One region of the Exiguobacterium sp. UBA3491 genome, then DNA from elsewhere that is predicted to be linked to it. Evidence: riboswitches for the same ligand, from Rfam matches in the RefSeq annotation. Region 1 holds a riboswitch; the other holds the start of a gene.
The links. A riboswitch is a leader RNA that binds a small molecule or an ion and turns the genes downstream of it on or off. The one in region 1 is predicted to bind S-adenosylmethionine.

Region 1 (4,208 bases):
AGGAATAGAATGGGTTAAAATAAAAGAGAATTCATCACATCTGACCGTATGTCAGAAAGAGGGGGAGAAAGGATGGCTCAAAAGAATAAAAAGCTATCAAAGGGAGCTTGGCTTAGTATTAGTGCCTTGTTGGTCACGCAAGCAGTTAGCCTATTTTTCAGTGCACGAAAATCAGGACGTAACCCGTGGGTATGGGGAGGCGCGGGACTCCTTCAGTTTCCACTTCCAGCAATCGCGTATTTGATTTTAGAACGACAAGCGAAGCAGAAAAAATAATGAAACAGGTCCGATCACCATGATCGGACCTGTCGTTGGTTAAGAAGAGATTTTTTCCTGTTGAGCAACTGATTTCTTCGGACGTGGGAAACCAAAGATGATGGCAATCGATCCACAGACGAAGAGCAGGAACGGATAGAACAGATACGGAATCAGTTCCGGTGAAGCCGTCTTCGTCAACTCTGCTGCGATCAAGAGTTGTGCCCCATACGGAATGATACCTTGAATCCCACAAGAGAAGATATCAAGAATACTCGCTGATTTCTTGCGATCGATTTCATACGTATCGGCGATTTCAGCCGCGAGTGGTCCAGCGACAAGAATCGAGATCGTATTGTTCGCCGTTGCGAGGTTCGTTGCACTGACGAGTGCCGCCATACTGAATTCGGCACCGCGACGCTGTGAAATCTTGCGCGTCAACGTCTCCTTCAAGTAGGCGATTCCACCGTTGAACGTAATCAAACTGACGAGACCACCCATGAGGAGCGTCAAGATTGAAATCTCTGCCATGCCCATCATTCCTTTTGACATCGAAAGGACGAACCCACTTAAACCGAAGCTACCGTCAATCATACCGATGATGCCAGTGAGCAATGTACCACCGACGAGAACGAGGATGACGTTAACACCAAATAGTGCAAGGACGATGACGGCGAGATATGGAATCAATTTGTAGAACTCGAATGCTTTAGCCGTTACCGCATCGCCAGAACCAGAAACGAATGCGAGTAAGATGACCGTCAAGATGGCAGCCGGGAGAACGATCATGAAGTTCGTCCGGAATTTATCACGCATGTTCGTTTTTTGCGTTCGAACGGCAGCGATCGTCGTATCTGAGATGAACGACAAGTTATCGCCGAACATCGAACCCCCAACGACTGACGCTGCTGCGATTGCGACGTTGATGCCTGTTGCTTCATGAATACCGAAGGCGATCGGTGCGAGTGCAGCAATCGTTCCAGTCGAAGTTCCCATTGCCATCGAGATGAAGGCAGCGATGACGAACAGACCGCTCATCAGGAGTGACGGAGGTAGGAACGTTAAGGCAGCATTGACGGTCGCATCAATGGCGCCGATTGCTTCTGCCGTTCCAGAGAACGTACCGGCTAATAAGAAGATGAAGACCATAATCATGATATCGGGATTTCCGGCACCGGTTGCGATTCGTTCAACCGTTTGATTAATCGATCCTTTCGTCGTGATTGCAGCAAAGATCAGCGCGATCAAAGCAGCGATAAGAATCGGGAATTTGTAAAAGTCGTCATAGAAGATGCCGGCTCCGATGAAGAGGACCAGAAATACGACGAGGGGAAGCAGTGCCCATTTGTTAGGCGTGATCATTTCATTCATTGTTGACACCTCGTTTCTCAAAGATACAAAAAAAGACCCCTTCGCAAGAAAGAAGGAGGTCTTTATGAAATAAAGACGCTCTTCTTATCTCTCAAGCTTTCGCTTGCTGGATTTGGCACAGTACGAATCAAATCGTCCGCTGCCGAAACATCATTGGGCCAGTCCCTCCGTTTCTCGCGATAAAAAGAAGTCATTCAATTGTTGTAAAACACGTTTCTTACCGTACCGCATTGAGTAACGCGTGTCAACTGTACTTTACTGAAGTGCCTGTTCTAACGTCTGGACGTTTTCTTCCATCAACTTAAAATACGAGCTGTTTTGCTGCGATTTCGTCACCGACTCGAGGTTATGGATCGTCACGGATTTAGCTCCGATTTCTTTTTGGATGACACGCGCAACCTTTGGTGAAACCGTTTCTTCGAACGCGACGTATTTCAAATCATGCATCCGCGCTTCTTTCACTAAAGCAGCCAGTTGCTTTTGTGAGGGTTCATCGGAAGGGGAAATTCCGGCGATTGGAAGCTGCGTGAAACCATATCGTTCGGCGAGGTAACCGTAAGCTGCATGTGTGACGAGAAGTTCTTTTTTTGATCCGTCAGCGACGGCTTGCTTGAACTCTTTATCGAGTGCGTCAGCCTGCTGATCGAACGCTTTCAGGTTTTTTTCGAATGTTGCTTTGTCTTTTGGTACTTCTTTTGATAAGGCGACTGTGATAGAACGTGCCATTGCTTTGGCGTTGACAGGATCAAGCCAGACGTGTGGATCGTATTTTCCATGATCGTGTCCTTCCTCTTCGTGCGCCTGCTCATCTTCTGTATGTCCCTCTTCTTCATGTGCGTGAAGCGTAGCATCCGATTCCAGCAAAGTGCCATCCTTACTCGTCTCGATGAACCGGACGTCCGTGCCTTTTAGACTCTCTTGGATTTTTTTTGAATAGGGTTCAAGTGTCGTACCCGTCAAAAGGAAAAGGTCACCTTTGGCAATCTCAGTGAGTTGCTTTGACGTCGGTTCATAGGAGTGCGGATCTGCTCCAGGTGGGACGATCATCTTGACGTTGACTTGATTACCACCGATTTCACGGGCAATGGCAGCTGTTGCGAACGTCGATGTATAGATTTCCGTCTTTTTATCATCTGAAGTCGATGAATCGGTGTTTGATCCACAAGCTGCGAGGATACTTGCGCTCGCGAATGCGACCGTTAAAGCAGGAATGATTTTTTTCATTATATGTTACCTCCGTTATTAAAACGTAATTATTCCGATTTGGACTTTTTCACTATAGCGGAACGTTTGAGAAGCGTCAAGTACGAATACCGAGACGTTCGACTTCTTTTAAAACGGGGTAAAAGGATAATAAAGTGAAGGAATTGGTACGTCTTTTGGAGGTGATCAAGTGAAACGTGAAACTGCATGGCTAATGGGGGGAGCTGCACTACTAACGACGGCAGCTGCGGGAGCAAGTATCTGGAACAATTACGGTGCATTACTTCGATGGACTGAACCCGCCTTGCCAATCACAGAAAAACAACTCGCATCGCGGACACTCACTTACAAACAAGTGGGAGACCGTACCTTACAACTCGATCTCTATTATCCGCCGGGGGAAGGACCGTTTCCGGTCGCGATCTACGCGCACGGTGGCGCATTCGTTCGTGGAGAGCGCGAGGATCTGTTCTGTTTTAGCCCGATCGTTGATCGCCTGCTTGAACTTGGGGTTGCTGTTTGTAGTATCGATTATCGTCTGTTTGAAGAAGGCAGTTATTTTCCGGATAATCTCGAAGATGTACGGGATGCCTTATGCTTTTTGAACAAAGAAGCAGAAGATCTTCGCATTTTAAGAGGACGGATGATGGTATGGGGAGACTCAGCCGGAGCTGCACTCATGCTGACGACGGCACTTGCCCCATCTGCTTTCGTTGGTGAGCGAGATGAACGACACATGCCATTGATTAGTGGTGTCATTGCCTTATATCCACCGACGAATTTTTTATTGTTTACTTTCATTCAGACCTGGATCGCTCACATTAAGTTTTATAAAGGTGGACGGGAAGAATGGCGCAAGCTCATGACCCACGTTTCACCTGTGACGCATCTCTCGTCAGACGCCCCACCGATCATGCTCCTGCATGGCAAAAAAGATCCAATCGTTCCGTTTTCCCAAGCTCTTCACTTCGTTGAAAAAGGAGCCGATGTCGGAGCTGATGTCCGTTTGTTTTCTTTTCCGAACGGTACCCACTCACTTGCTAGTTTTGCACAGACCGAAAATCCATTGAAAATTGAACGACTTCTCGAACGAATTGAACGCTTCACTTGTCAGGTGTTGTTATTGCCACCGCGACAACTTCCCGATGAAAAACATGATACAATCAGTCATATTTCTTGAATGAAGGAGACAGAGACATGACTGAAATTTGTTTAGTGCGACATGGTCAGACGGATTGGAACTTAAATGAGCGAATCCAAGGAAGAGAAGATATCCCGTTGAATGCAACAGGAAAAAGACAAGCGGAACTCAGCGCCGCTTATCTAGCCAATGAAAAGTGGGATGTCTTGCTAGCAAGTCCGTTGTCCCGCGCTGTTGA
Region 2 (4,208 bases), on a different contig from region 1:
GCTGAAATGGCTTGATACGGATGAGAAGTACGATGAAGTCATTGACGAGATCGAAGCCAATCCGTATATCAGCATCCAGGTATTACAACTGATCAATTCTCCGGGAGTGGGATTACGCAATACGGTTAGTTCCGTTCGTCAAGCGATCTCACTACTTGGCTTTGCTCAACTTAAAAGCTGGATTTCGTTGATTGTCTTACGTGAAATGAAGCTCGCAAGTCCTTATGAATGGTCGAATGAGTTGCTGCGATCTTCCTTACATTGCGCAAAGCTCTGTGAGTTGTTTGCAACAGAAACAAGGACGCTGCAACAAGAGAGTGCCTATATGATCGGCTTGTTATCGCATATCGATGCGTTATTGTCCGTTGATATTGACGACATCATCGATCAATTGCCAATCGAGGAATCCTTGAAGATTGTCCTCCAAGGAAAAGACCATCCGTTCCGGGATTGTCTAGTGCTTGCGATCAGCGCAGATCGCGGTGATTTCGAACAGTTCGAATTGCTCAGTCAACGGTTAGGTGTATCACTTCCGCGAGCATATGCGTTACTGACGGAAAGTCAGGAGTGGCTTATGCAAAAAGAGATGCATCTTCAAGAAGAGACAGATGCCATTCTATAAAAAAAAGAGCCCTGAGGCTCTTTTTTTTATAGACATGGACCTGCTGACTTGATCGCATCCGTCGCACTTTCGAAACGAAGGAAATTATGTTGGAATTTCTCAGCAAGCGAACGCGCTTGTGTGTTGTATTCGTCAGGATTTGACCAGACGCGTACCGGATTGAGTAATTCACTTGGAACACCAGGAACTTCAAGTGGCATATGAAGTCCGAAGATTGGGTGCTCTTCTGTTGGAATCGTTGCAAGTGTTCCGTTGACGGCAGCGTTGACCATCGTCCGTGTATACGATAGCTTCATTCGACTACCTGTCCCGTAAGCACCGCCTGTCCAGCCTGTGTTGACGAGATAAACGGTCACACCGTGACGATCAATCAGTTCTCCGAGCATCGTCGCATACTTTTCAGGTATCAGTGGAAGAAATGGTGAACCGAAGCATGTCGAGAACGTTGCTTCCGGTTCCGTGATACCACGCTCTGTTCCAGCAAGTTTTGATGTATAACCTGATAGGAAATGATACATCGCTTGTTCTTTCGTCAACTTACTGATCGGAGGCAAGACGCCATACGCATCAGCCGTCAAGAAGACAATCGTCTTCGGATGACCAGCCCGTGATGGGACAGCGATGTTATCGATCGCTGTGATCGGATAAGCAGCACGTGTATTTTCAGTCAACGATGTGTCATCGTAATCAGGATGACGAGATTCATCGAGCACGACGTTTTCAAGGACAGTTCCGAAACGGATCGCATCAAAAATTTGCGGTTCTTTTTCGCGTGACAGATTGACCGTCTTCGCATAACATCCACCTTCAATGTTGAAGACGCCGTCATGCGACCAACCATGCTCATCGTCACCGATCAATTGACGGCTATCGTCTGCTGACAGGGTGGTCTTACCAGTACCGGATAGACCGAAGAACAAGGCGACGTCGCCTTCGTGTCCGACGTTTGCTGAACAGTGCATCGAAAGGACATTTTCTTGTGGTAAGAGGTAGTTCATGACGGAAAAAATCGATTTTTTGATTTCGCCCGCATATTCGGTTCCGCCGATCAAGACGATCCGGTGTTCAAACGACATGGCGATGAATGTCTCGGAATTCGTTCCGTCAACGGTAGGATCTGCTTTGAAATGTGGCGCGTAGACGACCGTGAACGGTTCGAAGGCAGCCACTTCAGGATACTCGCGTAAAAAGAGTTGTTTGGCAAACAGGTTATGCCAAGCGTATTGTGTGAGCACACGAACCGGAAGGGTGAAGTGCGTATCTGCCCCAGCAGCAGCTTCTGTGTAGTAGAGCTGATCGGCTTCGTTCATGTAACGAAGAACCTTTTGTAACAATTGTTCAAATTTGTCTCCATCCATCGGTTGGTTAACATGACCCCAATCAATGTGAGACTCGCAGGAAGAATCACGGACGATGAACTTATCTTTTGGTGAACGACCTGTAAATTTCCCCGTTTCTACAGATAGTGCGCCGTTCTCAGTAAGGACACCTTCTTCGTTTCGAATCGCATGTTCGACAAGTTCAGCAACAGATAGTTGTTTGAACACATGCTCTTTCTTGAGTAGTTCTTCGATATTCAGGACCGTCATCGGCATCCTGACCCCACCTTTCCCCTACGTTGGTTTTGGCTCACTGAATTTAGTATGACACATTTATTATATATGACATACTAAAGAGAGCGCAATCATTTTCTGGTGCTGATTTCTATTTATCTGGAAACGCTTTCAGCATTAATAGTTTAACATCTCTTTTAAAAAGTTTCGACTAGAATTTGAAACCTTGCTTGACAGAGTAGGTACAACTTTATATCATGTAATTCGTAACGGATACTCTTATTCTGAGCAGGTGGAGGGAACAAGGCCCGAAGAAACCCGGCAACCGTCCTACATTAATTCATATATTAATGAGGGAAAAGGTGCTCTCCTGAAGCGAAGTAAACACTTCGAACGATAAGAGGGTAAAGGAAGAACGCACAACCTTTCCCTGACCATTTTTTGGACTTGGAAAGGTTTTTTTCATTTTACCGTCCCACTCAACTAGGGGAAATGAGTACACCGTCAAATTCTTTTTTGGGAGGGTCATACATGACAAACCTTAATCGCCGACTATTCACGTCGGAGTCAGTCACTGAAGGTCATCCAGATAAAATCTGTGACCAAATTTCGGATTCAATCCTCGATGCGATTCTTGCAGCGGATCCAAACGCACGTGTTGCGGCAGAAACTTCTGTTACAACAGGTCTCGTTCTCGTTGCAGGTGAGATCACGACATCCACTTACGTCGACATTCCAAAAGTCGTTCGTGAAACGATTCGTGAAATCGGCTACACACGCGCGAAATACGGTTTCGATGCGGATACATGTGCTGTATTGACATCGATCGATGAGCAATCAGCAGATATCGCTCTTGGTGTCGACCAAGCGCTTGAAGCACGTGAAGGTAGCATGTCTGATGCAGAAATCGATGCAATCGGTGCAGGAGACCAAGGTCTTATGTTCGGTTACGCAACGAAAGAAACACCAGAACTCATGCCACTTCCAATTTCGCTTTCGCACCGTCTCGCACGCCGTTTGGCAGAAGTGCGTAAAAACGGTCAACTCGACTACCTTCGTCCGGACGGAAAAACACAAGTCACGGTCGAATACAACGAGAACAACGAGCCGGTTCGTGTCGATACGATCGTCATCTCGACACAACATGCGGAAGAAGTTACGCTTGAGCAAATCCAAGCTGATTTAAAAGAACACGTCATCACACCAGTCATCCCGGCTGAATACATCGACGCAGCAACGAAATTCTTCATCAACCCAACTGGTCGTTTCGTCATTGGCGGACCACAAGGAGATGCTGGATTGACTGGTCGTAAGATCATCGTTGATACGTATGGTGGATACGCACGCCACGGCGGTGGAGCATTCTCAGGTAAAGATCCAACAAAAGTCGACCGTTCAGCTGCATACGCAGCACGTTACGTCGCGAAGAACCTCGTTGCTGCAGGTCTTGCAGACAAAGCAGAAGTTCAACTCGCTTACGCAATCGGTGTCGCACACCCAGTATCAATCGCGGTTGATACATTCGGCACAGGAAAACTTCCTGAAGCACAACTCGTCGAATTGGTTGCTGAAAACTTCGATCTTCGTCCGGCTGGAATCATCAACATGCTTGATCTCCGTCGTCCGATCTATCGTCAAACAGCTGCATACGGTCACTTCGGTCGTACAGATGTTGAGCTTCCATGGGAGCAAACAGATAAAGCAGCAGTTCTTGAAGAACAAGCAAAACGTTTCGCATAATCAAAAAGTCCGGAAATCCTACTTGGGTTTTCGGGCTTTTTTGTTTCCGCGGAACTTTGCAGGAAACGAATGTTTTTTCTAGAAAAGGGTAAAAGTACATGAGTCGATTTGTATGAGTATAAAGGGGGGTTCCGATTATGGAAATACGCGAAGCTATTCCAGCTGATGCAGGACGTATTCATGACATTGCTATCACATCTTGGTTGGATACGTATGAAGAAATCTATTCCGAAAGTTCGAAAGCGCATTTCGTGCAGGAGGCGTATCCGCAAGAAGAAGTCGTTCGTGCGATC

Region 2: linked by a shared signal. The riboswitch ahead of metK (methionine adenosyltransferase) and the one ahead of B4F99_RS09540 (Na+/H+ antiporter NhaC family protein) in region 1 are both predicted to bind S-adenosylmethionine.

Annotation. Positions count from the first base shown of each region.
Region 1 is NZ_DFQK01000026.1:4,677-8,884, reverse strand. It holds gene B4F99_RS09545 (hypothetical protein) at 73-276, shown strand; gene B4F99_RS09540 (Na+/H+ antiporter NhaC family protein) at 316-1,626, opposite strand; SAM riboswitch class I at 1,708-1,812, opposite strand; gene B4F99_RS09535 (metal ABC transporter solute-binding protein, Zn/Mn family) at 1,882-2,850, opposite strand; gene B4F99_RS09530 (alpha/beta hydrolase) at 3,020-4,009, shown strand; gene B4F99_RS09525 (histidine phosphatase family protein) at 4,027-4,208, shown strand, end outside.
Region 2 is NZ_DFQK01000028.1:173,191-177,398, forward strand. It holds gene B4F99_RS10680 (EAL and HDOD domain-containing protein) at 1-622, shown strand, start outside; gene pckA (phosphoenolpyruvate carboxykinase (ATP)) at 649-2,217, opposite strand; SAM riboswitch class I at 2,452-2,578, shown strand; gene metK (methionine adenosyltransferase) at 2,707-3,915, shown strand; gene B4F99_RS10695 (GNAT family N-acetyltransferase) at 4,053-4,208, shown strand, end outside.